Regions from separate parts of the Cellulomonas endometrii genome, predicted to be linked through region 4. Evidence: riboswitches for the same ligand, from Rfam matches in the RefSeq annotation. Region 4 holds a riboswitch; each other region holds the start of a gene.
The links. A riboswitch is a leader RNA that binds a small molecule or an ion and turns the genes downstream of it on or off. The one in region 4 is predicted to bind S-adenosylmethionine.
Positions count from the first base shown of each region.

Region 1: another riboswitch for S-adenosylmethionine. It lies ahead of QNH85_RS17055 (methylenetetrahydrofolate reductase); the one in region 4 lies ahead of QNH85_RS17345 (aminotransferase class V-fold PLP-dependent enzyme).
Region 2: another riboswitch for S-adenosylmethionine. It lies ahead of QNH85_RS09075 (NAD(P)H-dependent oxidoreductase); the one in region 4 lies ahead of QNH85_RS17345 (aminotransferase class V-fold PLP-dependent enzyme).
Region 3: another riboswitch for S-adenosylmethionine. It lies ahead of QNH85_RS09125 (ABC transporter substrate-binding protein); the one in region 4 lies ahead of QNH85_RS17345 (aminotransferase class V-fold PLP-dependent enzyme).

Region 1 covers NZ_CATKPC010000020.1:27,741-35,340, forward strand. The annotation lists gene metE (5-methyltetrahydropteroyltriglutamate--homocysteine S-methyltransferase) at 1-583, opposite strand, end outside; gene QNH85_RS17055 (methylenetetrahydrofolate reductase) at 592-1,635, opposite strand; SAM riboswitch class I at 1,641-1,736, opposite strand; gene QNH85_RS17060 (SMP-30/gluconolactonase/LRE family protein) at 1,859-2,830, shown strand; gene QNH85_RS17065 (helix-turn-helix domain-containing protein) at 2,867-3,193, opposite strand; gene QNH85_RS17070 (hypothetical protein) at 3,248-3,580, opposite strand; gene QNH85_RS17075 (DNA-3-methyladenine glycosylase I) at 3,704-4,357, opposite strand; gene QNH85_RS17080 (MFS transporter) at 4,628-6,013, shown strand; gene hrpA (ATP-dependent RNA helicase HrpA) at 6,126-7,600, opposite strand, start outside.
Region 2 covers NZ_CATKPC010000006.1:156,212-163,811, forward strand. The annotation lists gene QNH85_RS09050 (MarR family winged helix-turn-helix transcriptional regulator) at 1-173, shown strand, start outside; gene QNH85_RS09055 (PGPGW domain-containing protein) at 175-522, opposite strand; gene QNH85_RS09060 (NtaA/DmoA family FMN-dependent monooxygenase) at 633-2,021, opposite strand; gene QNH85_RS09065 (LLM class oxidoreductase) at 2,033-3,193, opposite strand; gene QNH85_RS09070 (flavin reductase family protein) at 3,255-3,842, opposite strand; gene QNH85_RS09075 (NAD(P)H-dependent oxidoreductase) at 3,839-4,411, opposite strand; SAM riboswitch class IV at 4,432-4,561, opposite strand; SAM riboswitch class IV at 4,765-4,877, shown strand; gene QNH85_RS09080 (hypothetical protein) at 5,837-6,307, shown strand; gene QNH85_RS09085 (GNAT family N-acetyltransferase) at 6,351-6,986, shown strand; gene QNH85_RS09090 (amino acid ABC transporter permease) at 6,983-7,600, shown strand, end outside.
Region 3 covers NZ_CATKPC010000006.1:165,689-173,288, forward strand. The annotation lists gene QNH85_RS09100 (ABC transporter substrate-binding protein) at 1-515, shown strand, start outside; gene QNH85_RS09105 (LLM class flavin-dependent oxidoreductase) at 555-1,763, shown strand; gene QNH85_RS09110 (rhodanese-like domain-containing protein) at 1,827-2,183, shown strand; gene QNH85_RS09115 (LLM class flavin-dependent oxidoreductase) at 2,233-3,345, shown strand; gene QNH85_RS09120 (LLM class flavin-dependent oxidoreductase) at 3,358-4,473, shown strand; SAM riboswitch class IV at 4,529-4,643, shown strand; gene QNH85_RS09125 (ABC transporter substrate-binding protein) at 4,720-6,354, shown strand; gene QNH85_RS09130 (ABC transporter permease) at 6,354-7,313, shown strand; gene QNH85_RS09135 (ABC transporter permease) at 7,310-7,600, shown strand, end outside.
Region 4 covers NZ_CATKPC010000021.1:17,405-25,004, reverse strand. The annotation lists gene QNH85_RS17365 (acetyl-CoA C-acetyltransferase) at 1-252, shown strand, start outside; gene QNH85_RS17360 (3-oxoacyl-ACP reductase) at 249-1,613, shown strand; gene QNH85_RS17355 (MaoC family dehydratase) at 1,610-2,557, shown strand; gene QNH85_RS17350 (pentapeptide repeat-containing protein) at 2,586-3,209, shown strand; gene QNH85_RS17345 (aminotransferase class V-fold PLP-dependent enzyme) at 3,276-4,670, opposite strand; SAM riboswitch class IV at 4,720-4,835, opposite strand; SAM riboswitch class I at 4,985-5,095, shown strand; partial or broken gene QNH85_RS17340 (DUF1737 domain-containing protein) at 5,102-5,278, shown strand; gene QNH85_RS17335 (rhodanese-like domain-containing protein) at 5,302-5,751, shown strand; gene QNH85_RS17330 (O-succinylhomoserine sulfhydrylase) at 5,748-6,998, shown strand; gene QNH85_RS17325 (hypothetical protein) at 6,955-7,452, opposite strand; gene QNH85_RS17320 (hypothetical protein) at 7,501-7,600, opposite strand, start outside.

The sequences.
Region 1 (7,600 bases), on a different contig from region 4:
GGCGGTCGATCGGCAGGAAGTCCTCCGGCGCGTCCTCGGTCGGCTTCGCCAGCGCCAGGAACGTCACCGGCCCGACGAGCACCGGGCGGGTGAGCACGCCGTCGGCCAGGCCCTCGGCGAGCTCGCGCACCGGGCGGTCGCTCGCGTAGCGGAACGTCGTCGTCGGGCCGATCTCCGGGACCAGGTAGTGGTAGTTCGAGTCGAACCACTTGGTCATCTCGAGCGGCAGGTCGTCCCCGCGGCCGCGGGCGACGGTGGAGTACCCCGCGAGGTCCAGCCCGCCGTCGGCCGTCGTCAGGTCGGCGAACCGCTCCGGCACCGCGCCCAGCACGGTCGCGGCGTCGAGCACGTGGTCGTAGAAGGAGAACGCGCTGGGGATCGCGGGCAGGCGGGTGTCCAGGCCCAGCCCGGCCAGGTGGGTGCGGGTGCGGCGGCGCAGGTCGGCGGCCGCCGCCTCGACCTCCTCGGCGCTCGCGCGGCCGGCCCAGAACGCCTCGAGGGCCTTCTTCAGCTCGCGGCGCGGCCCGATGCGGGGGTAGCCCAGGATCGTGCCGGCGGGGAAGGGGTGCGTGTGCTCGGTCATGTCTCGCCTCAGCTGGTGGGAACGGGGGTCGGGTCGTCGAGGGGGGCCGCGGTGACGCGGCTGTGCGCGCTGGGGGCGTCGCCACCGAGGCCGGCGCCCTCCAGCAGGTCCAGCGCGGGGCCGGGGGTGTTGAAGGTGTAGAGGTGGACGCCGGGCGCGCCGCCGTCGAGCACGGCGTTCGCCAGGTCGACGCCCAGGCGGGTGCCCGCGCGGTGCCGGCGGCCGACGTCGACGGGGTCCTCGGGGTCGAACGCGTCGAGCACGTCGAGGACCTGCGCCGGCACCTCCACGCCGGTGAGCTGCTGGACGCGGCGCAGGCGTGCGGGGTCGGTCATCGGGATGATCCCCGGGATGATCGGGATGACGACGCCCGCGTCCCGGGCCAGCGCCACGAGCTCGCAGTACGAGTCGACGTCGTAGAACACCTGGGTGATCGCGAAGTCCGCGCCGGCCTCCTGCTTGGCGAGCAGCGCCGCGATGTCCTGCTCCCGCGTGCTGCCCGAGCCGGCGTTGCCCCGCGGGAACGCGGCGACCGCCACCGACAGCGGCCGGCTCGCCGCGCGGACGGCCTGCGCGGGGCTGGTGGCGCACCGGCGCCGCTCGATCTCCCGGAGCAGCGCCACCAGGGCGCTCGCCGTCGGCAGGCCCTCGGGGTGCGGCCGCCAGGACTCGTCGGCGGGCGGGTCGCCGCGCAGCGCCAGGAACGAGCGGACGCCCTCGTCCAGGAACTCCTCGACCGTGCGGGTCAGGTCCTCCCGCGAGGTGCCCACGCAGGTCAGGTGCGCGATCGGGCTGAGCGACGTCTCGCGCAGCAGCCGCCGCACGAGCGCCCGGGTGGTCTGCCGGGTGCTGCCGGACGCGCCGTAGGTGACGGACACGAAGTCCGGGCGCGCGGCGGCGAGCTGCTGCACCGTGGACCACAGCCGCGGTGCGGCGTCCGGGTTCCGCGGCGGGAACAGCTCGAACGACACGGTGGGGCGGTCGACGGCACCGAGGCCGTCGGCCACCGCGTCGTCGGCCGTGGGGTGCGCGGGTGCGCCAGTACTGCTCATCGTCAGCTCCATCGAACCTGGCGGAAGCACCCACACCCTCACGAGGAGGGGGGTTGCTGCGACGTCGACGAGCCAGGTCTCTCGGCCGCTCTGGATGGTGTGGCCACCGTAGAGCCCGCCCCGGAGGGTGTCCAGTGCCCCTGATGCGTCATCTACTCGTGACGGGGACCACACGCGGAGGGCTGCGCGTGCGGGTCGCTGGGCGGCGTGCCAGGGTCGGCCGATGACCGACCTGCGCGCCGTCCCGCTGCCCGCCACCCGCCTCCGGGTCCCCGACCTGGTGGCCGCTGCCCGGGCGGCCGGCACCGTGACCGGTCGCGCCGAGGTGCTCGGGGACGCGCGCGCGGAGCTGGGGGAGCGGCCCCTCTGGGACGCGTCGGCGGACGCGCTGGTCTGGGTCGACATCGACGGCCGCACCGTGCACCGGTGGGCCGGCGGCGACCCCCTGCGGGACAGCCTGTCGAACGTCCCGTCGCAGGTGGGGGTCGCCTGGCCCACCGCGTCCGGGGGGCTGCTGCTCGCGACCGCGGACGGGCTCGGCGTCCACGACGGCACCACGCTCGGACCGGTCACCCGGCCCGGCGACATGCCGGCCGGGTACCGGTTCAACGACGGCGGGTGCGACCCGGCCGGGCGGTTCTGGGTGGCGAGCATGCCGCGGGACGGGTCACCCGGTGACGGCACGGTCTACCGGGTGTCGTCCGGCGGGTCCGCCGACGGGTCCGCCGCTGCGGACGGGCTCGACGTCCGGGCGGTGCACACGGGCGTCGGCATCGGGAACGGGCTGGCGTGGAGCCCCGACGGCGGCACGTGCTACCTGACGGACACCGCGGCCGGGGTGGTGTTCCGGATGCCGTACGACGTCGCGTCCGGCACGTGCGGGGAGCCGGAGGTGCTCCTCGCGTTCGACCCGGACGGGCCGACCCCGGACGGCACCGCGGTGGACGCCGAGGGGTGCCTGTGGCTCGCGGTGTACGGCGCCGGGTGCGTGCTGCGGGTCTCGCCGGACGGGACCCCGGTGGGCGTGGTCGAGGCGCCGACGCCGGACGTGACGTGCCCGGGGTTCGGGGCGCCGGGTGCCGGGCGGCTGTTCGTGACGACCGCCGCGGCCGACGGCGACCCGCTGGGCGGGGCGGTGCTCGGGTGCGCCGTCGCGGTCGACGGGCTGCCGGTGCCGCGGTTCGCCGACCGGTGAGCCGGCGCTCCCCGGCGCGTTGCCCGCGGTCCCACCTCAGTCCTCCCCGGGAGCAGGCTCACCGACGACGGTGAGGCGCCCACCCAGCGCGGACGCGAGGCGCACCAGCGTGTCCCTGGTCGGGTTGCCGAGCCCGCGTTCGATGCGGCTGATGTCCGCCTGCTGAACCGACGCCCGCTGCGCGAGCTGTGCCTGACTGAGGTGGTTCTCCCGGCGGAGTGCCGCGATGTCCTGGCCCAGCCGTTCGTCCGCTGCCAGCCGGGCACGGAGATCGGCCCCCGTCCGGTTCGCGACGGCCTGGACGTCGGGGGTCCACCCCGCTCGGACGTCCTCTGCGATCTGGCGGTACGGCGTCGTGGCCATGGCGCACCTCCCGTGCTGTCCTGGCTGATCTTATGTGCTGACGCACATGGGACGTCAAGTGCTCGCCCGCCAGGCGGCGAGGTGGCGCCTGGCCGCCGCGATCTCCCGGCGCTGCCGTCGTTCCGACGGGTCACGTCCCTTGTCGTACGCGTGGAGCAGCAGGACGACGCGATCGCCGTGGAAGGTCGCGAAGATCCGCAGGAGCACCGTGCGGCGAGCACCGCGGAACGGTTCGGAGGGCGACCTCTGGCCGCGGGAGAGGACGGCGGCGAGGGACTGCCGGACACGCAGCTCGTACAGGCCGCCGCCGAGAGCGCGGCACCACTCGGTTCCCACCAGGTCGAGGCCGTGCGGCTCGACGACATGAGTCAGCACCGCGTCGACCACGGCCTGCGTGTACGGGTCGGCCCGGCGGAACCACCGCTCGAACCCGGACGTTCCCGTGGCGTCGTCCCCCCAGACCTCGACCTGCCAGCGCCGTGGCGGTGGAGGATCGGCCGCCATCTGTGGTCAGCCCGCGGCGCGGGCCAGGACGACCGGGCAGTCCGCGAGGTGGTCGTCGACGATCCCGCACGCCTGCATCGCCGCGTACGCGGTGGTCGGGCCGACGAACCGGAACCCCCGCCGCTTCAGCTCCTTGGCGAGCGCGACGGAGGACGGCGTGGTGGCCGGCACCTCCGCGAAGCTGCGGGGGCGGGGCGCGTCGGCGCGGTCCACGGCGTAGGACCAGAACAGCTCGTCGAGGGTCCCGCCCGCGTCGTGCAGGTCGAGGAGCGCCCGCGCGTTCGCCACGGCGGCGACGATCTTCGCGCGGTTCCGGATGATCCCCGCGTCCGCCATGAGGCGCTCCACGTCGTGCTCGTCGTAGGTGGCGACGACCGCGGCGTCGAAGCCGGCGAAGGCCTCGCGGAACGCCTCGCGCTTGCGGAGCACGGTGATCCAGGCGAGGCCCGACTGGAACGCCTCGAGCGTCATGCGCTCGTACAGCTCGCGCTCCCCGTGGACGGGCCGGCCCCACTCCTCGTCGTGGTACCGCTCGTACAGCGGGTCGCCGTCGCCGAAGCAGCGGCGACCCGGGAGGGTCGGCCCGGCCGTGGCGGCGGTGACCGGGTGCACGGCGCCCGGTAGGAGCGGGCCGTCGTCGGGGGTGTCTGCGCTCGTCATGGCCGTCACTCTGCCCCACGGCGCCCACACCCCGCGGCCGTCCTCCACAGCCCGCGCCGCACCCGGAGCCTGTGGTCGGCTGGGCGCCCGGCGATCGGCCGACCGTCCGGGATGTGAACAAGATCCGTCTACGCACTGAGACGGCGTAGGGTCCATCCCGCGCTGGAGCACCACGAGCGTCACCTGAGCCGACCTGCGAGCCGACCACCACCGGGACGTCCACGGTGGTCCGCGCGCCGTCGACCGTCGCCGAACCGGAGCCCTCCCGCCATGTCAGCACCAGCAGTGCCCACCACCACGCCGGCCGCCCCGCGGCCGCTGAACTCGCCGTCCCGCGTCATCGCAGCGAGCCTCGTGGGCACCACCATCGAGTTCTACGACTTCTACGTCTACGCAACCGCCGCGGTCCTCGTGTTCCCGAAGCTGTTCTTCCCCACGGGGAACGACACGACGGCCCTGCTCGCGTCCTTCGCGGTGTTCGGCGCCGCGATGGTCGCCCGCCCGGTCGGCGCGATCTTCTTCGGCCACCTCGGGGACCGGCGGGGCCGCAAGACCACACTCGTGCTGTCCCTGCTCACCATGGGCGTCGCGACGTTCCTCATCGGCGTGCTGCCGACGTTCGGCCACATCGGCGTGGCGGCGACGGTCGCCCTGCTGGTGCTCCGGCTCGCGCAGGGCTTCGCGCTCGGTGGTGAGTGGTCCGGTGCGGCGCTGGTCGCCACGGAGAACGCCCCCGCCGGGAAGCGCGCCTGGTACGGCACCTTCCCGCAGCTCGGCGCTCCGCTCGGCTTCATCATCGCCAACGGCCTGTTCCTCGTCATCAACGGCGTGCTCGGCGAGGGGTCCGACGCGTTCATGTCGTGGGGCTGGCGCGTGCCGTTCCTGTTCTCCGCCGTCATGGTGATCATCGGCCTGTGGGTGCGGCTCCGGCTCGTGGAGTCCGAGGCGTTCACCGCCGCGGAGAAGAAGGGCCAGATCACCAAGATCCCGCTGGGCACGACGCTGAAGTTCCACTGGCGTGCCACGCTGCTCGGCACGTTCATCATGCTGGCGACGTACGTGCTGTTCTACCTGATGACGAACTTCACGCTCACCTACGGCACCCGCGCCGTGGCGCCGGAGGACGGCGAGCCGGGCGGCCTCGGCATCCCGTACGTGCACTTCGTGCTCATGCAGATCATCGGCGTGGTGTTCTTCGGGATCTTCACGCTGCTCGCCGGCCCGCTGGCCGACCGGGTCGGCCGCCGCAAGCTCCTGCTCTGGGTGACGTCCCTGATCATCGTGTTCGGGCTCAGCTTCAGCCTGTTCCTGACCGTGCGGGAGGACGTCGCGTTCACCGGCGCGATGACGCAGGCGTTCCTGGTGTTCGGCTTCACGCTCATGGGCGCGACGTTCGGCCCGATGGGCGCGCTGCTGCCGGAGCTGTTCCCGACGAACGTCCGGTACACCGGCTCCGCGATCGCCTACAACGTCTCGTCGATCCTGGGTGCCGCGCTGGCGCCGATCGTCGCGCTGGCGCTGTGGTCGGCGGCCGACGGGAGCACCTGGCTGGTCGGCGTGTACCTGTCGGGCGCCGCCGTCCTCACCCTCGTCGCGCTGATCCTCACGCGCGAGACGAAGGACCAGGACTACGGCCGCCTCTCCCACGAGGCCTGAGCAGCCCCACCCCAGCCGAGGTCGTCACTCCCGGCCGAGGTCGTCACGTCTGACGGACGACCTCGCGCCTGGGTGACGACCTCGCGGTGTGTCCGGGGCCTGTCCGGGACCGCTACGCCAGCGCCGCGAGGGCCTTGCGGATGCGCTTCTCGCTCACCGGGACCGGCGTGCCGAGCTGCTGGGCGAACAGGCTCACGCGCAGCTCCTCGAGCAGCCACCGCACCTCGGTCAGGGCGGCGAGGTCGGCCGGGACCGGCGTGCGGGACGTGACGCGGGCGCGGGTCTGGCCGAGCAGCTGCTCCAGGTCCCGCACCTGCCACGCCAGCTGCTCGTCCCGGGCGGGGTTCGACGAGGCGCGGTCGAGCCGGTACGCCGCGGCGCGCAGGTAGCGGCCGAGCTGGGGCAGCCGCTCGGCGCCGGTCTCGGAGACGAAGCCGTCGTGCACCAGCGCCTCGGCCTGGGCCTTCACGTCCTGCACGGTCCCGAGCAGCGCGATCGACCGGGTGCCGCGCACCGCCCCGTCGAGCTCCCGCGCGGCGGTGAGCACCGGGACGAGGTCGCCCACCACCCGGTGCACCGCGTCCTCGAGGCGGTCGCGGACGAACGAGCGGACGGCGGCGTAGGCGTCGGCGCTCCGCACCGTGGTCGCCGGGCGGCCGGCCAGGTGCTCGCCGAGCAGGGCGTCGACCGCGGTGAGCTGCACGTCCGCCACCAGGGCCTCGGTGCTCGGGTACGGGCTCGCGGCGAGGGTGAGCGCCTGGGTGCCGGTCCACCGGGACGTGATCCGGCCGGTGGCCAGCCCCACGTCGAGCAGCAGCAGCCGGCGGAGCCCGGCGCGGTGCCGCAGCGCCTGCTCGCCGGCGTCGGCGAGGACCTCGACCCGGACGGTCGCCGCGGCGCCGCGCCCGTGCTCGACCAGCGCGGGGTAGCCGCGGACGGTCAGCCCGCTCGGGTCCTGGGTCTCGACGCGCTCCGGGAGCGTCCCGCCGGGGAGGTCCGCGGGCCAGGTGGTGAGGTCGGCGCCGTCGAACCCGGGCAGGGCCGGTGGGGCGGCGTCGGCGCGGGGTCCGGCGCCGGGCCGGGGCGCCGGTGCCGCGACCCCTCGGGACCCGTCCGCCGCCCGCGCACGGGACCCGTCCGCGGCGCGGGCGTCCTGCATCGCGTCGCGGACGGCGCTGCGCACCGCGGTGCTGACGGCGTCCTGGGTGCGCGCCGCGAGCCGCCGCTGCAGCACCGCGAGCTCCTTGCCCTCGTCGACCACCCGCCCGCGGTCGTCGACCACCCGGAACGTCACGCGCAGGTGCGGCGGCAGCCGGTCGTCGTCGAACGCGTCGGCCGGCACGTCGACGTCCCGCAGCGCGCGCACCGCCTGCCGGAAGGCGTCGTGGAACGACGGCGCCGCGTCCGCCGCCCGGACGGTGTCCTCCCACGACGCGGTGTGCGCGTCGAGCCAGGCGACCACGTCCCGCGCGACGTCCGGCGCCGGCACGAGCTGGACCCGCACCGGCTTGGGCAGGGCGCGGATGGTGGCGGTCGCCAGCTCCTCGCGCAGCCCCGGCACCATCCAGTCGAAGCCCTCGGGACGCA
Region 2 (7,600 bases), on a different contig from region 4:
TCGCGGAGGTCCGGCGGCTGGTCGTCGACCGCCTCACCGCGGAGCAGGTCGACCAGCTCGACGCGATCGCGCTCGCCGTCCTCGGCGCGCTCGACCCCGAGAACCGGCTCGAGGCGCAGAACCCCGTCGCCGGCGCCTCCGACGCGTGCGGGAACGAGGCGGCGGGGAGCTGACCTATCCGGCGCTCTCGCCGCGGCGCCGCGCCCGGCGGTCCCGCCACGACTGCCACACCCGCATCACGAAGGCCTTGAAGCGGTCCGTCAGGCGGCGGACCGCCGGGAACTCGGTGCCGAGGATGCCGAGACCCAGGAAGATCAGCAGCCAGCCCGGCCCAGGCAGGACGAGCAGGGCGATCCCGACGGCGACCACCGACCCGCCGACGACCGTCACCACGACCTTGTACGTCAGCCGGAGCCACGGCGTGCTGTCCAGGCGCGCGCGCAGCCGGGCCAGGGCGAGGTGCGCGCCGGTGTCGGTGCGCTCGCCGGCGGCGATCTCGGCGGCCAGGCCGTCGTCGGGCACGCGGCCTCCGGGGGTCGAGGTGTCCACGGCAGCATGACGTCCGGGACGCCTCGATTGTTCCCGGGACCGGCGGGTGAGATCCGGGCCGCCGGGCGGGCGCGGGCCGTGCGTCAGCGCGCCACGAGCTCCGGGGTGCGCGCGTCCGCCGCGGGGTGCGCCCCCGACGGGCCGCGGCGGGTCAGCGGCCCCCGCAGGCCCAGGTGCTCGCGGAGCGTCGTGCCGGCGTACGCGGTGCGGTAGGCCCCGCGCTCCTGCAGCTCCGGCACGACCCGGTCGACGATGTCGTCCAGCCCGGACGGGATGATCCAGGGGCTGATGTTGAACCCGTCGACCGCGCCCGTCCGGACGAACTGGACCAGGCGGTCCGCGACGGCCGACGGCGTGCCGACGAACCCCCGCTCGCCCGTGACGCGCACGACGAGCTGCCGGATCGAGAGGCCCTCCGCCTCGGCGAGCGACCGCCACCGCGCGGCGACCTCGTGGGTGCGGGCGCCGGTCGTCGACGTCCCGCCCTCCGCGCCGAGCTCGGCGACGACCGGGTCGTGCGCCGGGAGCGGGCCGTCCGGGTCGTAGCCGCTGAGGTCCTCGCCCCAGATCGTGCCGACGACGTGCAGCGCCGTGGCGGGGCTGACCTGGTTCCACCGGACCCAGCGGTCCTTCTCCTCGGCCTCGGCGGCGGTGTCCCCGACCACGACGGCGGTGCCCGGGAAGATCTTCACGTCGTCCTCGGGCCGGCCGGCGGCGACCGTGCGGGCACGGATGTCCTCGGCGAACGCCAGCGCGTCGGCGAGCACGCTCCCGTGCCGGCTGAAGATCACGTCCGCCGACCGGGCGGCGAAGTCGCGGCCCTGCGGGGAGTCGCCGGCCTGGAAGATCACCGGGTGGCCCTGCGGGCTGCGGGGGGTGGTGGGGTCGACCTCCGCGTCCAGCAGCTCGCCGTGCACGGACACGTGGGCCACGTCGCCGGCGTCGGCGGCGGGCCAGGCGTCCCAGATCCGGCGGGCGGTGGCCAGCACCTGCTCGGCGCGGTCGTACCGGCGGGCGTGGTCGAGGTAGCCGCCCCGGCGGAAGTTCTCCCCGGTCCAGGCGTTGTCCGTGGTCACGACGTTCCACGCGGCGCGCCCGCCGGACAGCACGTCCAGGCCGGCGAGGCGCCGGGCGAGGTCGACGGGGTCGTTGTAGGTGGTGTTCTGGGTGGCGACCAGGCCGATCCGCTCGGTGACCGCCGCCAGCGCCGCGAGCTGCGTGATGGCGTCCGGGCGACCCACCACGTCCAGGTCGTGCAGGGCGCCGCGGCTCTCGCGCAGCCGCAGGCCCTCGCCGAGGAAGAAGGCGTCGAACAGGCCGCGCTCCGCGGTGCGGGCCACGCGCTCGAAGGACGCGAAGTCCGTCTGCGAGCCGGACTCGGGGTCGGACCAGATGGTCGTGTGGTTGACGCCCTGGAAGAAGACGCCGAAGTGGACCTGCGCCGCGGGGCGCGTCAGGGGGTGCTCGGACATGGCGGGACTCCTCAGGCGGACTGCCGGGCGGACCCGGCGAGGCGGTGGGCGGGACGGGGCAGGCCCAGGTGGTCGCGCAGGGTCGCGCCGGCGCGCGGGGCGGCGGCGAGCCGGGCGGCGCGCAGGGCGGGCAGCACCTCGCGGGCCAGCACGGGCAGGTCGACGTCGAGGACCGCGGGGAGCAGCCGCACGCCGGCGACCTCCTCGGACGCCGCGAGCTCGGTGAGCAGCCGGACCAGCCCCGCCGCGTCGCCGACGTGCCGCAGGGCCCGGCCGGGCGCCGGCGGTCGGGTGCCGTCCAGCTCGGCGAGCCGCTCGCGCCCGGTGCGGTCGGCGGTGTCGAGGACGACCTCGATCTCGACCGCGGCGAGCGGTGCGCCCGGGGTCGCTCCGCGGGCCTCCCGGGCGGCGGCGAGCGCGCCGGCCACGTCCGCGCCCGCCACGCCCGCACCGCCCACGCCCGCACCGCCCGCGCCCCCGACGAGGGCCACGTCCACCAGGTCCTCGCCCGGCCGGCCGGCGGCGACGTCGCCCGCCCGCGCGAGCACCACCAGCTGGCCCTGCGGCGGCCGCGGCGTGATGAGCGGGCCCACGACGGAGAAGCTCGCACCGCGGAAGTCGACGCGGTGCACGCGGCCGCGGTCGACGTACCGGCCGGTGGCGACGTCCCGGATCACCGCGTCGTCCTCCCACGAGTCCCACAGGTCGCGGACCACCTGGACGACGTCCCGCGCCTCGCGGTCCAGGTCCGGCACCGCCGCCCGGCCGTACGCCGCGGGTGCCGCGTCGCCCGGGGTGACGGCCGCCAGCCAGCCGCCCCGGCCGGACGCGGCGATGTCGAGCGACGCGAGCTGCGCGGCGACGTGGAACGGCTCGGGGTAGGTCGTCGGCACCTCCGGCACCAGGCCGAGGGCCGTGGTGGTCCGGGACACGAACGCCGCGCGGGTGACCGCGTCCAGCCGCGCCGAGGTGGTGGCCCCGGGCGCGGCGGGCAGCACCGCGTCGGCGAAGGTCGCGAAGGTGAAGCCGGCGTTCTCGGCGCGGCGCACCGTCCCGGCCAGGCGGGCGCCGGAGACGAGGTCGGCGCCGCTCAGGCCGGTGACGGCGGCGGCCGCGGGGTGGCTGCCGGCGCCGTCGACGTCGACGCCGAGGAACAGGGGTGGGGTGGTCATGCGGTCCTCCGAGGGGCGCGCGGGTGCGGGGTGACGGTCGGTGCGGGGGCGTCGGGGCGCCTCAGAGCGCCGAGTGCCCGCCGATCCGGTGGTAGGTGCGGTCGTGGTAGACGAGCGGGGACGGCGGGCGGCCCGCGTCCCCGGCCGCGCCCCCAGCCGTGTCGGCGGCGGGGGAGCCGGCGGACAGGGCCCGCAGCGAGACCAGGTAGCTGTCGCCCACGGGCGTGCGCTGCAGCACCCGCGCCCGCACCCACGACACCGCGCCGTCGATCACGGGCTCACCGGTCGCGAGCGACGACCACCCGCCGGCGGCGAACCGGTCGATCCCGCTGGTTGCGAACCGGGCGGAGACGTCGTGCTGGTGGTCCGCGAGGAAGCTCACCGCCAGCGTCGCGGCCCCCGAGACGGCCGGCCACGACGAGGAGGTGGACGCGAGCGAGAACGCGAGCAGCGGCGGGGCGGCGGACACCGAGATGACGGACGTGGCGGTGAACCCGACCGGCTGCCCCTCGTGCCGCAGCGCCACCACGGCGACGCCCGCGGGGTGCCGGCGGAACACCGACTTGAACTCCTGGGCGTCCAGCTGCCGCTCGTCCTGCTCGGCGAGCAGCCGCTCGAGCGCCGACAGGTCCGTGTGCTCGGCGGTCACCGGGCCACCGCCACGGCCGGACGGGTGACGGCGGGGTCCGCGGGCACGCCCGCAGCGCGCCGCAGCGCCGCGCCGGACCGCAGCAGCCAGGCGTCGAGCACCGCGTCGAGGTCGGGCAGCTGCGCCTCCGTGACCGCGAGCGCCCGGGTCGGCACGACGGCGCCGAGCTCGACGAGCACCGGCCGCAGGTGCACCTCGCCGGCCAGCGCGTGCGCGGGGTTGCCGGACACGACCAGCGGGACGGCGACGACCCCGGCGAGGCCGTCCGGGCCGTACAGGTCCAGGAACGCCTTGAGCAGCCCGGTGTAGGACGCCTTGTAGACCGGCGTCGCGACGACCGCCACGTCGGCGGCGGCGAGCCGGGCCAGGGCGTCGTCGGCGGCGGGGTGCACCGGGGCGAGCACCTCGCCCGCGAGCTCCGCCAGGTCGACGGTGGTGACCGCGGGAGCGGGGCCGTCGGTCAGGTGCTCCGCGACGCGGGCGGCGACCGCGCGGGCGGCCTGGAGGGTGCGGGAGCCGGGCCGCGGGTTGCCGGAGAGGGCGACGACGGCAGGGGGACGGGACGTCATGGGGTGCCTCGCAGACGGGTCGATCACGCTTGCCGCGCGGCGGAACGGGGGGTGAGCCCCGGCCGACGGCCAGGTCATCTCCCGGAGCACCCCGCCGTGACGTGGGGTTGCTGCCCAGCAAGCCGGGGCTTGGCGCTGGGACTCGTGACCTCGGGCGGCTGTCTAGCACCGGCGGGCGCGCGGGCCGACGGTGCGCGGGGGAGTTCTCACGATCCGGGACCGTGCGTCGCCCCCGCGGTGACATCGCTCCGCCATGCGAGACGCCGCACCCGGCTCGTTGACTTCCCGAGCGCGGCGTCCCTAAGTTCCGCGGCACCGAGTCACGCCGAGCAGCACCGGCGGTGAGGCCCGGTGGTCATGAGCTCCGACACCAAGCCCCGGCTCGTCGGACGGCAACCCCCCGCGCGGGTGGGTGCCCCGGGTGAGGACCAGGCCCGCTGCCGCCGGCAGTGGGGCAACACGCGAGCCCGTCCCCCGGCGGGCGCACCGAGGAGCACGCATGAACCGGAGCACGCCGACGCCGACCGCGCGTCCGTCCTCCCGCGCCGCACGGCCCTGCGCCGTGCCCGCCGGCCTGCCGGGCGCCGTCGCCCCGCGCGCCGCCTCCTGTCGCTGTCGCTGACCTCCCGCACCCCGCCGCGCCGAGCGCGCGCAGCGCCCCGCGCGCGACCTCGCGCCGCGGCCCGCCGGTCCGCGTCCCACCGGCCGCACCCCACCGGCCGCACCCCACCCCGTCCGGCACCCCGGTCCGCGCTGCCGCGCGCCGTCCCGCCCTGCCGCCCGCGAACGGAGCCCCGCCATGCCCCCCCCCCCCCCCCGCCCGGCCCCGCCCGGCCCCGCCCGCCCCGAGGACCGGCACGTCGTCCTCGCCGTCGACCTGACGGCGCTGGGCGCCCGCCCCGGCGGCCACGGCCCGCACGGCGTGGTCGTCCCGCGCCCCTTCGACGGCGAGCGCCTGGCGCGGCTCGTGCACCGGGCCGTCCGCGGCCTGCTCGACCTGGTCCTGCTGGGCGACGCGTTCTTGCTGCACCCCGGCCGCCGGCAGGTCCCGGGCCGGCTCGACGCCGCCGTGGCCGCCGCCCGGGTCGCGCCGCTCGGCACCGGCACCGCCCTCGTCGCCGGGGTGGCGCACGAGCACGTCGACCCCGCGCACGTGGCGGGGGCGGTCCGGGGCGTGCAGCGCGCCGGGCGGGGACCCGCGGGCTGGTTGCTCTCCGGCCCCGCGCCGGGTGCGGACGAGCGCGAGTGGCGGCGGCGCGGAGGCTGCCGTGGCGGCGGTCGAGGGGAGGGGACGGGCCCGGGGACGCCGGCGCCCTGCTGCTCGACCCCGACGGCCGGTTCCGCGTCGACCACGACGGGGTGCGGTTCGCGGTGGGGCCGGGCGGCCGCCGTCCCGGTCCCGGCCCCGCGGCGGGGTGGCCTTGCGTGGTTCTCCCCGTCTCCGGTGCGGCGGGGGCCGCGTGGGCGGGGCGGCGCGGGGCCGTCGCGCGGATCGCCGTCCCGGACGTCGCGCAGGGCGCGCGGCTGCGCTCGCTCGTGCGGGACGCGGCGGCCGTCGCCGGGCGCCCGGCCGGCGCCGTGCGGGTGCTCGCCGACGTCGACGTGGCGCTCGCGGACGACCCGGAGACCGCCGCCGCCCGGCTCGCGCTCGCCCGGCCCGGGGACGGCGGCGGGACCGCCCACGCCGGCGCGCGGGTCCCGGTGCTCGCCGGGACGGGCGCCGACCTCGCCGCGCTGGCGGCCGCCTGGGTGGACGCCAGCGCGGCCGACGGGTTCGTCGTCCGCCCCTCGGCGCCCGAGGCCGACCTCGACGCGCTCGTCGACCGCGTCGTCCCGGCGCTGCAGCACGCCGGGCTGTTCCGGCTCCGCCCGTCCGCCGCGCTCGCCACCACCTGACCGGGCGCCACGCCCTCCGCCCGACCGACCCCGAGGTGATCCGATGACCACGACCGAGCTGCCGACACCGGCGCCCGCGCACCCCGACGCCGCCCACCCCGACGCCGCCCACCCCGACGCCGCCCGGCTCACCGTCCGCGCCGTCGCGCTGCACGACCCGCTGGTGCGCCCGCTGCTCGACGGCCTCGCCCACGAGTACGGCACCCGGTACGAGCGGCTGCTGACCCCGGCGCAGCTGCGCGACGAGCTCGAGCACTACGGCGCCGAGGAGTTCGCGCCGCCGGACGGCGAGCTCGTGCTCGTGCTCGACGACGGCGAGCCCGTGGCGGGCGGGGCGTTCCGTCGCCGCCACGAGCCCGAGCTCGGGGACCCCGCCCGCCTGACCCGCGCCGGCGCGCGCACCGAGGACGGGACGCCGGCGGTCCGGACCGCCGAGCTCAAGCGGATCTGGACCCACGCGGCGCACCGGCGCCGGGGCCTGGCCCGGGTCGTCCTCGCGGAGCTCGAGGCGCGCGCCGCCGCGCGCGGCTACCCGCGGATCTACCTGACGACCGGGCCGCGGCAGCCCGAGGCCGTCGGCCTCTACCGCGCCGCGGGCTACACGCCCCTGTTCGACCCCGCCGCCGACCCCGAGACGGTCGGCGCGCACGCCTTCGAGAAGTGGCTGGTGACCTCGTGACCGACCTCGCCCTGCGCCCGCCCGCAGCGCCCACCGCCCCGGCGCTCGCGGACCTGCCCGTCCGACCCGCCCGGCACCCCGGCCGGTGGGTCGCCACCGCGGGCGTCGCCGTCCTGCTCGCGATGGTCGTCAGCTCGCTGCTGACCAACCCGCAGTGGGAGTGGGACGTCGTCGCGACGTACCTCACGTGGCCGTCCGTGCTCGAGGGGGTGTGGGCGACCCTCCGGCTCACCGCGGTCGCCAGCGTCATCGGCTTCGGCCTCGGCACGGTGCTCGCGCTCATGCGCCTGTCCCGGTCGCCGCTGCTGCAGTCGGTCTCGTGGGGGTACTCCTGGGTGTTCCGGTCGGTGCCCCTGATCCTGCAGCTGCTGCTCTGGTACAACCTCGCGTACCTGTACCCGCAGCTGTCGCTCGGGGTGCCGTTCGGGCCGGAGCTGGTGGCGTTCGACACGCTGGACGTCGTCGACAAGTTCGGCGCCGCGGTGCTCGGCCTGGGGCTGTCACAGGCCGCGTACTCCGCGGAGATCGTGCGGGCGGGCATCCTCGGCGTCGACCAGGGCCAGCACGAGGCGGCGGCGGCGCTCGGCATCCCGCGCGGCCGGCAGCAGCTGCGG
Region 3 (7,600 bases), on a different contig from region 4:
CGTCCTACCGGAACGACCAGCTCGGCTGGCTGGTGCAGGCCGACAGCGACATCACCGAGGTCGACGAGCCGTCGGACGTCGCCGGGCTCACGGTCGCCGTCGGGTCCGGCACCAACCAGGAGAAGATCCTGCTCGCCTGGGACCAGGAGAACCAGGACGCCGGCCTGGACCCCGTGCAGGTCGAGTACTTCGAGAACGACGGCGACACGATCCTCGCGCTCCAGTCCGGGCGGATCGACGCCTCGTTCGGCCCGAACGCCAGCGCGTCGTACAAGGCCAAGGTCTCGCCGCAGGACTTCGCCGTGGTCGGCACCCTCAACGGCGGCTGGCCGGACACCGCGCAGATCGCCGTCGCGACGGTGAAGGGCTCCGGCGCGGCCGAGGCCGTGACCGCCGCGCTGCAGGGCGCGTTCGACGACGGCACCTACCAGCAGGTCCTGGAGCGCTGGGGCCTGGAGGACGAGGCCATCGAGGCGCCCGAGACCAACCCCCCGGGCCTGCCGAAGACGTCCTGACACCGGCCGCACCCCGCCCACAGTCCTCCAGGAGGAACCATGTCCGACGACCTCCAGCGGGTCCCGCTGTCCGTGCTCGACCTGGCCGTCGTGCCCGAGGGCGCCACCGGCGCGCAGGCGGTGCGCGCGGCCGTCGACCTCGCGGTCGACCTCGACCGGCTCGGCTACCACCGGGTCTGGTACGCCGAGCACCACCTGTCGCCCGGCGTCGGGTCCGCCGCCCCCGCGGTGCTGGCGGCCGCCGTCGCGGCCCGCACGGAGCGGATCCGCGTCGGGTCCGGCGCCGTGCTGCTCAGCACCACGAGCCCGCTCGTCGCGGCGGAGCAGTTCGGCACGATCTCCGCGCTGCACCCGGGGCGCGTGGACCTCGGGCTCGGGCGGGCGTTCACGCCGCCGCCGCAGCGGGAGGGCGACGCCGGCAGCCCCGCGGCCGCGCCGGCCCCGGAGCGCCCCCGCGTCGGGGCGCGGGTCGTCGACGGGCTGTACGTCCCCGCGGCGCCCCCGTTCGACGCGTCGGACTCCGTGCTGCGGGAGCGGCTGCTCGCCCAGAAGCGCGTGGTCGGGGCGTCCCGGACGCCGGCGGCGTTCCGCGACGAGCTCGAGCTGGTGCTGGGCCTGCGGGCCGGGACCTACGCCGAGGCGGACGGCACCCGGCACGTGTCCCCGCCGGTCGAGGGCGCGGCGTTCGACCTGTGGGTGCTCGCGTCGTCCGCGGGGGAGAGCGCCCGGGTGGCCGGGGAGCTCGGGCTGCCGATCGCCGCGAACTTCCACGTCAGTCCCGCCACGACGCTCGACACGATCGCCGCCTACCGCGCGGCCTTCCGGCCCGGCGTCCTGGCCCAGCCGTACGTCGTCGTGTCGGCGGACGTGCTGGTCGCGGACACCGTCGAGCGCGCCCGGGAGCTGGCGACCCCGTTCACCGACTGGGTGCTGTCCATCCGGCGCGGCGCCTCGGGCGCCGTCGCCTACCCGCGGCCCGGGGACGCCGTGCCGTGGGAGGCGCGGGACGCCGGCGAGCGGGCGCTCGTGGCCGACCGCGTCGACACCCGCGTGGTCGGGGACCCCGCGACGGTCGTCGCCCGCCTGGAGACGCTGCAGCGCGTGACCGGCGCCGACGAGCTCCTGGTCACCACCGCCACGCACGACCCCGCCGACGCGCGCCGGTCGTTCGCGCTCCTCGCCGACGCGTGGCGGCGCCCCGTCTCGCCCGCCCCCACGGCCGGCGCGGTGCCGGTCCTCGTCCCCTGACACGCCCGACCCCCTGACGAGCCCGTCCCCTGACGAGCCCGTCCCCTGACGAAGGAGCACACCATGACCAGCACCCCGCCCCTGAGGCCCGCGTCCGAGGCCGCCGCCGAGTTCGAGCGCGGCGCCCTGCTGATCGACGTCCGGTCCGCCGGCGGCCGCGCGGCGCACGGCGACATCCCGGGCGCGACCCTCGCGGACCGCACCGACCTGGACGCCCTGTTCGGGCCCGTGGGCACCCCGGTGATCTCGATCGACACCCCGGTGGTCGTGGTCTGCGGCTCGAACGCCGGCTCCGGACCGGTCGCCGAGGAGCTCGCCGCGCGCGGGTACACCGTGTCGCACGTCGACGGCGGCTTCCCCGCCTGGAAGGCCGCCGGCCTGCCCGCCACGGAACCGGCCGCCCCGGCCGACCAGGCCTGAACGCCCGGCACATCCCCCCGCACCCCCGCACCCGCAGGAAGGCACCACCATGCCCGTCGAGTTCCTCGGCATCGCCACCGCCAACGACGGCTCGGAGACCCGCGCCGCCACCACCCGCCCGTTCGACCCGGCGTTCCTGGAGCGCATCGTGCGCGCCCACGAGGACAACGGCTGGACGCGCGTGCTGTTCGCCTACGGGTCGTCCGGCCCGGAGCCGGCGGCGCTCGCGGCGTACACCGCCGCCCGGCTGCAGTCGATCGAGCTGCTGCTCGCGCACCGGCCGAACGTCTCGTACCCGACCTACGCCGCCAAGACGTTCGCCACGCTCGACCAGCTGTCGGGCGGGCGGCTGTCGGTGCACTTCATCACCGGCGGCAACGACCACGAGCAGCAGCGCGAGGGCGACACCCTCACCAAGGACGAGCGGTACGCGCGCACCCAGGAGTACATCCAGATCGTCCGGCAGGCGTGGACGTCCGCCGAGCCGTTCGACCACCACGGCCGGTTCTACGACTTCGACGACTTCCGCCTCGACACCCGGCCGGTGGACGGGCACGTGCCGACCATCTCGTTCGGCGGGTCCTCCGACGCGGCGTTCCGGGTCGGCGCGGCCGAGGCCGACATCTTCGCGGTGTGGGGCGAGCCGCTGGACCGCACGCAGGAGCAGATCGACCGGGTGCACGCCGAGGCCGCCGCAGCCGGGCGCGCGACCCCGCCCCGGATCCACGCCGCCTTCCGGCCGATCATCGCGCCCACCGAGGAGCTCGCCTGGGAGAAGGCGCACCGGGTGCTGGACCGGATCGAGGCGCGCAAGGCGGCCCTCGGCGGCGTGCTGAGCCCCCGGCACCCGGCCGACAAGCCGGAGAACGCGGGGTCGCAGCGGCTCCTGGAGATCGCGGCGCAGGGCGACCGGTTCGACTCCGTGCTGTGGACCGCGACGGCCCGGGCCACGGGCGGCGCGGGCAACTCCAACGCGCTCGTCGGCACGCCGGAGCAGGTCGCGGAGGCGCTGCTGGCGTACTACGACCGCGGTGTCCGGATCATCTCGGCGCGCGGGTACGACCTGCTCGACGACGCCGTGGACTTCGGCCGGTACGTCATCCCGCTCGTGCGCGAGGGGGTCGCCGCCCGCGACGCCGCCGCTGCCGCCGCCGCGGCCTGAGCGGGACGCGGCGTGCGGTTCCAGCTGCTCGACATCGTCTTCAACCCGCCGCACCCGGTGACCGGGAGGGCGGTGCCGCCGGCGGACCGGCTCGCGCGCACGGTGCGGCACGCCGTGCTGGCCGAGGAGCTGGGGTTCGACTCGTTCGCCGTGGGGGAGCGGCACGCCGGCGACGTGCTGTCGTCCGCCCCCACGGTGATCCTCGGGGCGGTCGCGGTGTCGACCAGCCGCATCCTGCTGTCGACCGGCGTCACGGTCCTGGCGCTGCTCGACCCCGTGCGGGTCGCGGAGGACCTCGCCACCGTCGACCAGCTGTCCCGCGGGCGGCTGGAGATCGTCATCGGCAAGGGCAACGAGGTGCTGCAGTACCCGCTGCTGGGGCTCGACGTCGGCAGGCAGTACGAGTACCTCGAGGAGAACTACGAGCTGCTCCGGCTGCTGCTGTCCGAGGAGGACGTGACCTGGGAGGGCCGGCACCGGCACCGCCTCGAGCACGCCACCACCCTGCCCCGCCCGTACGCGGGTCCGTTCCGCATCTGGCACGGGTCGGCGACGTCCCGGTTCGCGGTCGAGCTCGCGGCGCGGTGGGGCGACCCGGTCGTCACGGCGAACGCGCTCCAGCCGCGGGAGAACTACCAGGTGCTGATCGACCACTACCGCGAGCGGTACGCCGCGCACGGGCACGACCCGGCGGCGGCGTTCGTCGGCGCCGGGTCCGGCGGCCTGTTCCTGGCCGACACCACCGAGGCGGCGGTCGCCCAGTACCGGCCGCTGTACCAGGGGCAGGTGGACGCCGCTGCGCGCCGCGGGTACGGGGCGGACGCCGTCGGGAGGGCGCCGAGCTTCCGGACCCTGGAGGAGGCGGTCGAGCGCGGGCCGGCCCTGGTCGGGTCCCCGGAGCGGGTGGCCGAGAAGATCCTCGACTACCACGCGTCCTACGGGCACGTGCTGCAGTCCGTCTCGGTGAACCACCTGCTCGACCCGGCGGAGCAGGAGGACGTGCTGCGCCGGTTCGCCGAGGAGGTCGCGCCGCTCGTGAGGGCCGAGGTGACGACCGACCTGTGGAGCGCGGCGGACCCGCGCCGGGCGGCCGGGTTCACCGCGGCGACACCCGGATCCGGCATGTGAGAACCCCGCGGCGGCTCCTTGACCGGCCCCGCCGCCGCGGGTTCCCTCACCCCCGGGTGACGAGCGCCAGCACCAAGGCCCGGCTCGCTGGCCAGCAACCCTTCGACGTGACGGGGTGCTCCGGGAACGACCTGACCCGACCGCGACCGCGGGACGGGTAAGCACGGCAACGGCCGCCGGACCGCGCCCCCGCGCGCTCCGGCCCCGCGCCGGCCGGCCCCTGCCGGCGACCACCAGGAGCTCAGCATGACCACACCTCCCCGCCGGCGGGACGCCCGCTCGGGCGCCGCCGCCGCCCTCGCCGCCACGACCCTGCTGCTCGGCGCGTGCTCGGGCGGCGCGGGCGGCTCCGGCGGTGACGGCCCCACGGACGCCGCCGCGTCGGCCGAGCCCGTCGAGGGCGGCGACCTCCGGTTCGCGATCACCGTCGACTCCCGCTGCATCGACCCGCAGCAGGTCGGCAACAACGACGCGATCGCCGTGGCCCGCCAGACCGTCGCGTCCCTGACCGCCCAGGACCCGGAGTCCGGCGAGATCGTGCCGTGGCTCGCCGAGAGCTGGGAGGTCGGCGACGACGCGTCGAGCTACACGTTCCACCTGCGGGACGACGCCGTGTACGCCGACGGCACGCCGATCGACGCCGCGTCCGTGAAGACGAACTTCGACACGATCGTCGCCCTGGGCGCCACGGCGTCGCTCGGCTCGCAGTACCTGGTCGGGTACGAGGGCACGACGGTCGTCGACGAGCGGACCGTGACCGTGGACTTCGCCGCCCCGAGCGCGCAGTTCCTGCAGGCGAGCTCGACGTTCTCGCTCGGCCTGCTGTCGCCCGCGTCGGCGACGCTGACGCCCGAGGAGCGGTGCGCCGGCGACTACGTGGGCTCTGGGCCGTTCGCGGTCGAGTCGTACACGCAGGACCAGGAGGTCGTGCTCTCCAAGGTCGACGGCTACGCCTGGGGCTCGGCCGCGAACGACCACACCGGCGAGGCCTACCTCGACACCGTGACGTTCCAGGTCATCCCCGAGGCCTCGGTCCGCGCGGGCAGCCTGCAGTCCGGCCAGATCGACGCGACGGCGGCGATCAACCCCGTCGACCAGGCGCAGTTCGACGGCAACGGGTTCTGGCTCGAGCAGCGCGCCAACCCCGGCGTCGCCTACCAGCTGTTCCCGAACGAGTCGAGCCCGCTGGCGTCCGACGAGGCCGTCCGCGTCGCCATCTCGAAGGGCATCGACCGGCAGCAGATCGTCGACACCGTCCTGACCGAGCGCGACCAGGCCGCGTCCGGCGTGCTGTCCCACTCCACGCCGCTGTTCGAGTCACTCGCGGACGACCTCGCCTACGACCCGCAGGGCGCCGAGCAGCTGCTGGACGACGCGGGCTGGGCGGTCGGCGACGACGGCATCCGCGAGAAGGACGGCCAGCGGCTGTCGACGACCGTGACGTTCTGGCAGGACCCCGCGCCGCTCGAGCTGGTGCAGCAGCAGCTCCGGCAGATCGGCGTCGACCTCCAGCTCCAGCACGTCGAGATCGCGGAGTCCACGGCGATCAAGGCCGACGGGGACTTCGACTTCGACTACTACAACCTCACCCGGTCCGACCCGGACGTGCTCCGGACCGTGTTCTCCGCGAACGCCCGCAACATCAACAAGCGGGCGCCGGAGGAGGTCGACGACCTGCTCGACCGGTCCGCCGCCGCCACCGACCCCGCCGCGCGCGAGGAGCTGGTCACCGCGGCGTCGCGGCTGCTGATCGAGCACGGTCACGCCATCCCGGTCTACGAGCTGTCGACCACGATCGCCGCCGCGGAGCACGTGCACGGCCTGACGTTCGAGGGCTCCAGCCGGCTGGACTTCTACGACGCGTGGGTGGACGCCAGCTGATGGCCCGGTACCTCGTGCGGCGCGCCGCCCAGGGCCTGCTCGTGCTCTGGGCGGCGTTCACCCTCGCGTTCTTCGTCCTCTACCTGCTGCCCAGCGACCCCGCCGCGCTCGCGGCCGGCGCCGGCGGCGAGGTGCAGGACGTCGACCCGGCGCTGCTCGACGACCTGCGCGCGCAGTACGGCCTGGACCGGCCCGTGCTCGTGCAGTACGCCGACGCGCTGTGGCGGGCCCTGCGGCTGGACTTCGGGGCCTCGTACCAGTCGGGCGCACCGGCGGGGACGCTCGTCGCCCAGGCGCTGCCGGAGACCCTGAAGCTGACGGGTGCCGCGCTGGCGCTCGCGGTGGCCGGCGGTACCGTGCTCGCCGTCGCCTCAGTGCTGCCGCGCAGCCGGGCGCTGCGCCAGGCGCTGTCGGCGCTGCCGCCGCTCGGGGTCGCGCTGCCCACGTTCTTCGTGGGCCTCGTGCTGCTGCAGTGGGTGTCGTTCCGCGCGGGGCTGCTGCCGGCGATCGGCAACGACGGGTGGCGCAGCCTGGTGCTCCCCGCCGTCACGCTGGCCGTCCCGCCGGGCGCCCAGCTCGCCCAGGTGCTGTCCCGCAGCCTGCGCAGCACCCTCGGCGAGCCGTACGTGGAGACCGCCCGGGCGAAGGGCGCCGGGCGGCTGCGCGTGCACCTCGGGCACGCCCTGCGCAACGCGGCGATCCCCGCCTTCACGATGCTCGGCGTGGTGGTCGGCTCCCTGCTCGGCGGGGCGGTCGTCACGGAGACGGTGTTCTCGCGCGTCGGGCTGGGGCGGCTCACCGTGCAGTCGGTCGACCAGCAGGACGTGCCGGTGGTCCTCGCCGTCGTGGTGCTGTCCGCGCTGGTGTTCGTGGTCACCACCCTCGTCGTCGACCTGCTGTACCCGCTGCTCGACCCGCGGATCCAGTCCCGCGGTCGGCTCGGGGCGGTGGCCGCGTGAGCGCCGCCGTGTCCGGCCCGCTGGCGCGGACGACGGACGAGATCGAGATCACCGACCGCGAGGACGCGCGGTCGATCCTGCGCCGCGGCCGGGTGCGCGGCGCCGGGGCCACCGGCCCGCGGGTCGCGCGGGCCGCCCGGTACCTGGTCCGACGGCCCGGGCTGGTCCTCGCCGGCCTGGTGCTGCTGCTCGTCGCCGCGTGGGCTGTCGCACCGGGGGTGTTCGCGTCCGGCGACCCTCTGACGGGGGTCCCCGCGGACCGACTGCAGCCGCCGTCCGCCGCGCAC
Region 4 (7,600 bases):
CTGTCCCGCCTGGGCCTGGACGACGCGCTCGGGTCCGTCGACCGCGAGCGCCTCAACGTGCACGGCTCCTCGCTGGCGGCCGGGCACCCGTTCGCCGCGACCGGCGGGCGCATCGTCGCCACCGTGGCCAAGCAGCTGCACCGCCGCCGCGCGGAGCTGCTCGCCGCCGGCGAGGACCGCCCGGTCCGCGCGCTGGTGTCCGTCTGCGCCGCCGGGGGCCTCGGCGTCGCCGCGATCCTGGAGGCCGTGTGAGCACCGACCGGTACCTCGACCTCGTCAACGGCGGGGTGACCGCGACGATCGCGAAGCGGCTGGGGCTGCCCCGTCCCGCGCAGCTGCACCGCTACCGACCGGGCGCCCCGCTCGTCGACGGCCCGGTCCTGGTGCTGGGCACCGGCCCGGACGCCGACACGCTCGCGCAGCTGCTCTCCGGCACGTCGCCGGACCGCAAGGGCTGGGACCTCGACGTCCGGCGGCACGCCGGCGAGGGCACGCGGTTCGCCGCCGTCGTGCTCGCGCTCACCGAGATCGAGCACCCCCGGGACCTCGCCGACCCGCTGCTGACGCTGGCCCCGACGCTCAAGACGCTCGCCCGGCACGGCCGGGTGGTCACGGTGTCCCGACCCGCCGCCGCGGACCACGCGCCTGCGCTCGCCGCGGCCCGCCAGGGCGTCGACGGCGCGCTGCGCTCGATCGCCAAGGAGCTGCGCGGCGGCGCCACCGCGAACGGCGTGGTGGTCGCGGACGACGTGCCCGTCACCGCGCCCGGCGTGCTCGGCGCGCTGCGGTTCCTGCTGTCGCCCCGCTCCGCGTACGTCGACGGGCAGCTGCTGCCGGTCGACTCCGCGGCCGGGTCCCTGCCCGCGGACTGGGAGCGGCCGCTCGACGGCCGGGTCGCGGTCGTCACGGGCGCCGCCCGGGGCATCGGCGAGGCCATCGCCACGACGCTCGCCCGCGACGGCGCCACCGTCGTGGCCGTCGACGTCCCCGCCGCGGGCGAGGCGCTCGCGTCGGTCGCGAACCGGGTGCGCGGCACCGCGCTGCAGCTCGACGTCACGGCCGAGGACGCCGGGGCCCGGATCCTGGAGCACGCCCTGGCGCGGCACGGCCGGCTCGACGTCGTCGTGCACAACGCGGGCATCACCCGGGACAAGCTGCTCGCGAACATGACGCCCGACCGCTGGGAGTCCGTCATCGCGGTGAACATCGCCGCGCAGCTCCGGATCAACGAGGCGCTGCTGACGTCGGGCGACTTCACCGACGCGCCGCGGATCGTGTCGCTCGCCTCGACCTCCGGGATCGCCGGGAACCGCGGGCAGACGAACTACGCCGCCTCGAAGGGCGGGGTCATCGGCATGGTCCAGGCCACCGCGCCGCTGCTCGCGGCGTTCGGGGGCACGGCCAACGCCGTCGCACCCGGGTTCATCGAGACCGACATGACCGCCCGCATGCCCGCGCTCACCCGGCAGGTCGCGCGGCGGCTGTCCTCGCTGCAGCAGGGCGGCCTGCCGGTCGACGTCGCCGAGGCCGTGGCGTTCCTCGCGTCGCCGCAGGCCGGCGGGGTCGTGGGGCAGGTGCTGCGGGTGTGCGGCCAGAGCATGGTCGGCCGGTGACGGCCGTCGCCACCGGGGCGGGACGCGAAGTCGTCCTCGGCGCGCCGCCCCGGCTCGGGGAGCTGTACGCCCGCGCCGGCCTCGCGTCGGGCCGCGCCGCCGTCGGCGGTCAGGTGCGCCGGGTGCTGCGCCGCGGCGAGGGCTCCGGCGCCGCGGCGGCGCTGCCCGCCGTGACGCACCGGCTCGACGGCGTGCACCCCGACGCCGAGCAGCTGACCGCGTACCAGCACCTGGTCGGCGAGCCGGCCGGCGACGTGCTGCCCGCCGGATACGTGCACGTCCTGGCGTTCCCCGTCGCGATCGCGCTCATCGTGCGGCCCGACTTCCCGATGCCCCCGCTCGGCATCGTGCACCTGGCCAACCGGGTGGAGCAGCGCCAGGCGCTGCGGCTCGGCGACGTGCTCGAGATCCGCGCGTGGGCGCAGGACCTGCGGCCGCACCGCCGCGGCGCGCAGGTCGACCTCGTGTCCGAGGTGCGGCGCGCGGGCGACCCGGGGTCCGCCCCCGCCGCGTGGCGCGGGGTCTCGACGTACCTGGCGCCCGGCGTCCGGGTGCCCGGTGCCCCGCCCGAGGACGCACCCCGGCCCGACTTCGTCCCGCCCGCGCCCACCGGCCGCTGGGCCCTGGGCGCCGACGCCGGGCGCCGGTACGCCGCGGTGTCCGGGGACGCCAACCCGATCCACCTGTCCCCGCTGACGGCCAGGGCCCTCGGGTTCCCCCGGGCCATCGCGCACGGCATGTTCACCGCGGCCCGGGCGCTCGCCGACGTCGGCGCCCGGCGCGGCAGGACGTACACGTGGGACGTGGAGTTCGCCTCCCCCGTGCTGCTGCCCGCGACGCCCGCGGTGTCCGTCGCGCGGGACGGGGACGGGTGGGTGGTCACGGCCTGGGACGCGCGGAAGGGGAAGCTGCACCTGCGCTCGGAGGTGCGGCCGCTGGGGTGACGTCACACCCGGGTGCCACGCTGGTCCCATGACGACCCCGCGCGAGGACACCCTGGACCGCTGGACCGGCACCCTGGAGCCGGAGGGCGACTACGACCGCCTGCTCCTCGACGCGCTGGACCTGTCCGACGCCGACGCGGAGAGCGCCCGGGTGATCGAGTGCCTGCTGCGCGGCTGCGACCTGGGCGGCGCCGAGCTCGACCACGCGCACCTGGTCGACACCACGCTGACCGACTGCCGCGCGGGCACCCTGCGGGCCCGGTCGGGGTCGTGGCGGGACGTGACGCTGCGGGACTGCCGGCTCGGCGCGTTCGAGGCGTTCGGCAGCTCGTGGGACCGGGTGACCGTCGAGGGCGGGAAGATCGACTACCTGAACCTGCGGGACGCGCGGGTGCAGGACCTCCGGTTCGTGCACTGCACGATCGGCGACCTGGACCTCGCGGGGGTGAAGGCCGCGCGGGTGCGGTTCGAGGACTGCCGGGTCGGGCGGCTCGACGTCACGCGGGCGCAGCTGCGGGAGGTCGACCTGCGCGGCGCGGACCTGGCCGGGCTGGACGGCACCGCGGGCCTCAAGGGCGCCACGATCAGCCGGCAGCAGCTGCTGGACCTGGCGGACGCGCTCGCGGAGCACCTGGGCGTCACCGTCCGCTGACCCCGTGGCGGGCGTGCGCGACCCGGGCCGGCCTGCCCCCCGCTCGGGCCGACCCGGGCCGCGGTCTCAGTCCTCCACCGCGGGGCCGCACGCGGCGGCCGCGGTGGCGGCGATGGCGTCGATGCCGGGCACCGCGGGCCGGGGCCGGGTGTCCCCGGCCACCGTCCAGCACCCGTCGACGACCTCGTACGCGGCGCGCGGCCCGTCGGCGACGAACGCGTGGAGCCCGGCGACGAGCCGGTCGACCGCGTCGGTCGTGGTGCCGACGCCGACCGACGCCCGCAGCGCCCCGCCGGTCACGCCGACCCGCGCGAGCAGCGGGTGCGCGCAGAACCGGCCGTCCCGCACGCCGATCCCGTGCTCCGCCGACAGGTACGCGGCGACGAGCCCGGAGTCGTGGTCGCCGAGCGTGAACGACACGACGCCCACCGGGTCGGCGGAGTCGGACCACAGCCGCAGCACCCGCGCGCCGGGCACGGTCGCGAGGCCCGCGAGCAGCCGGTCCCGCAGCGCCGTCTCGTGCGCGGCGAGCGCGCCGTCGGGCAGGGCCGCCAGGGTGTCGCACGCCTCCGCGAGCGCCACCGCGCCGAGCACGTTCGGCGAGCCGCCCTCGTGCCGCGCGGGCGCCGGCTGCCACAGCGTCCGGTCGGTGCGGACGTCGCGGACGGCGCCGCCGCCGGCGAGGTAGGGGGTCCCGGCGTCCAGCCAGTCCCGGCGCCCCACGAGCGCACCCGCCCCGAACGGCGCGTACGTCTTGTGCCCGGAGAACGCCACGTAGTCGACGCCCGACTCGGCCAGCGAGAACGCGCGGTGCGGGACGAGCTGCGCGCCGTCGACGGCCACGCGCGCTCCCGCCTCCTGCGCGAGCGCCACCACCGAGGCGATCGGCAGTGCCTCGCCGGTCACGTTGGACGCGCCCGTCACCGTGACCAGGGCGTACGGCTGCCGGGCCAGCTCATCGCGCAGGGCGACGAGCGTCTCCGCGACGGTCGGCGCGGACGGCAGGACCGTCGCCACCCGGCCGGAGCCGCGGACGGACCGCACCCAGGGCAGCAGGTTGGCGTGGTGCTCGACGTCGAGCACCAGCACCCGCCCGCCGTCGGGCACGCACCCGGCCAGCAGGTTGAGCGAGTCGGTGGTGTTCCGCGTGATGACCGCGACGTCGTCCTCGCGGGCCCCGACGAACCGCGCGACCGCCGACCGGGAGGCCTCGTACAGGGCCGTCGACACCTGCGACAGGTAACCCGCGCCGCGGTGCACGGACGCGTACAGCGGCAGCACCTCGACGACCCGCGCGGCGACGGACTCGAGCGCCGGCGCGGACGCCGCGTAGTCCAGGTTGGCGTACGGCACGGACCGGCCGTCGACCAGCGGGACGAGCGTGTCCCAGCCGACGACGGGCAGCAGCGCCTGCTCGGCGGTGACGGCGGTGGCACACGTGGTGGCGGTGGAGACGGACATGGGAGGACCCCCGGGTGGATCGATGGGGGCCCGGTGCGTCGACCGGGTCACCCCGCGCTTGCCGGCCACCGGACGGTGGACGGCCAGGTCGTCACCCGGGGCACCCCGCCGCGGAGGGAGGGTTGCCGGCCAGCGAGCCGGGGCTTCGCGCTGGCGCTCATGACCTGCCACGAGGATGGGGCGGGCGCGGCGGAGGTGTCAACCGGCGTCCAGCCACCGGCACGGGTGAACCCGCCGCGGACCAGAAGGGGACCGGCCGTGGACCGGCCGTGGACGAGGGGAGTGACGCCCCCGGCCGATGGCGTAGCATCGCCGCACCATCCAGAGCGGCCGAGAGATCTGGCTCGTCGACGCCGCAGCAACCCGCGGTCCGCCTCCTCGCGAGCCGGACCGGCCGAGGGTGCTTCCGCCAGGTCCGATGGAGGAGACGCATGACCGACACCGACGACCGCCTGCGCTACCGCCTGCTGACGGGGCCGGACGACCGCTCGTTCTGCGAACGGGTCAGCGAGGCGCTGGCCGACGGCTACGAGCTGCACGGCGCCCCCGCGGCGACCTTCGACGGCCAGCGCGTGATCGTGGCGCAGGCCGTCGTGCTGCCCGCGTCCGCCACGGCCCGGGTGCGGCCGCTGTGAGCGCGCGGCACGGGCACGGCTACGCCGGCGACCTGACCCCGCAGGAGGCCTGGGACCTGCTCGCGTCCGACGAGCGCGCCGTCCTGGTCGACGTCCGCACCGAGGGCGAGTGGCAGACCATCGGCGTCCCCGACACGGGCGACCTGGCCGGCGAGGACACCGCCGAGCGCACCGCCTTCGTGCAGTGGACCGACGCGTTCGGCCGCCCGAACCCGCGGTTCCTCGACGAGCTCGCGCGCGCCGGGATCACGCCCGACGACCCGCGGCCCGTCGTGTTCCTGTGCCGGTCCGGCGTGCGCTCCGTCGCCGCCGCGAGCACCGCGACCGCCGCGGGCCTCGGCCCGGCGTACAACGTCCTGAGCGGGTTCGAGGGCGACGTCGGCCCCGACGGCCGCCGCGGCCACCAGGGCTGGCGCGCCGAGGGGCTCCCGTGGCGGGAGGCGTGACCACCCCCGGCCCCGGCGACTGGCAGGACGACCGGCTCCCGCGCGAGGGGCTGCGGCCGGACACGCTCGCGGTCCGCGGCGGCACCGTCCGCACCGGGTTCCAGGAGACGTCCGAGGCGCTGTTCCTCACCCAGGGGTACGTCTACGCCCACGCGGCCGACGCGGAGGCCGCGTTCGCCGGCGAGAGCGACCGGTTCCTGTACTCCCGGTACGGCAACCCCACGGTGTCGAGCTTCGAGGAGCGGCTGCGCCTGCTCGAGGGCGCCGAGGCCTGCTACGCGACGGCGTCCGGCATGTCCGCGGTGTTCACGGCCCTCGCGGCGCTGGTCCGCTCCGGGTCGCGCGTGGTCGCCGCCCGGGCGCTGTTCGGGTCGTCGGTGGTGATCTTCGACGAGATCTTCGCGAAGTGGGGCGTCCGGACCGACTACGTCGACGGGCACGTCCCCGAGCAGTGGGAGGCCGCGCTCGCCACCCCCGCGGACGTCGTGTTCTTCGAGACCCCGTCGAACCCGATGCAGGACCTCGTGGACATCGCCACCGTCAGCCGCCTGGCGCACGCGGCCGGCGCGGTCGTCGTGGTCGACAACGTGTTCGCGACGCCCGTCCTGTCCCGGCCGCTCGCGTTCGGCGCCGACGTCGTCGTGTACTCGGCGACCAAGCACATCGACGGGCAGGGGCGCGTCCTCGGCGGGGCGATCCTGGGCACCGACGCGTTCGTGCACGGCCCGGTGCAGACGCTGATCCGGAACACGGGGCCCTCGCTCAGCCCGTTCAACGCGTGGGTGCTGCTCAAGGGCCTGGAGACGCTGTCGCTGCGGGTGCGGCACCAGACGGCGTCCGCGCTGACCCTCGCCGGCCGGCTGGAGCAGCACCCCGCCGTCGCGTCGGTCCGGTACCCGTACCTGCCGTCGCACCCGCAGCACGACCTCGCGCTCGCGCAGCAGGACGGCGGCGGGACCGTCGTGACGTTCGACCTGCGGGTGCCCGAGGGCGCCGGGCCGGACGTGGCGAAGAAGTCGACGTACGCGTTCCTCGACGCCCTGCGGGTCGTCGACATCTCGAACAACCTGGGCGACGCGAAGTCCCTGGTCACGCACCCGGCGACGACCACCCACCGCAAGCTCGGCCCGGCCGGGCGCGCGGCGGTCGGCATCGCGGAGTCCACCGTGCGGCTGTCGGTCGGGCTCGAGGACCCCGCCGACCTCAGCGACGACCTGGAGCAGGCGCTGGCGGCGCTGGAGGGCTGACCGCCGGCGCCGCGGGCTCCGCGGCCGCGCGCGGCCGCCAGCGCAGCAGCGCGACGAGGGCGAGCGCCGTCGGGACGAGCGCGAGGACGGCGCCGTTCGCGATCACGGACGGCCACGACGTGCCGGCGCCCGACGGCGGTCCGACGACGAGCAGCGTCGCGGCCGCGGTGGTGACGACCGCCGTCGCGAGCGTGGTGAGCGCGATCGCGACCGCACGCGCCGGCCGGCCCCGCGGCGGCAGGGACGGGGCGACCGCGAGCACGCCCAGGCCGACCACCGTCAGCGCGGCCGTGCACGGCAGCGTGAGGAACGCGACCAGGTACAGGCTGTAGCCCGCGCCGGCCAGGACGTCCGCCGGCGACATGCCCAGCACCAGCGCGAGGACCAGCCACCCGCCGACGAGCACCGCGGGCAGCGCGAGGCCGGCGAGCACCCAGTGCCACAGACGAGTCACGCACTCAACCTAGCGAGCAGCCGCTCCAGCCCGCGCGGCTCCGGGGCCTCAGGCGGCGACGAGGGCCCGGAGCTGCGCCGCGGCGGCCGGTCCGCCGGCCAGCGGGTGCAGCACGACCCCGTCGACGCCGGCCCGGCGCGCGAGCTCG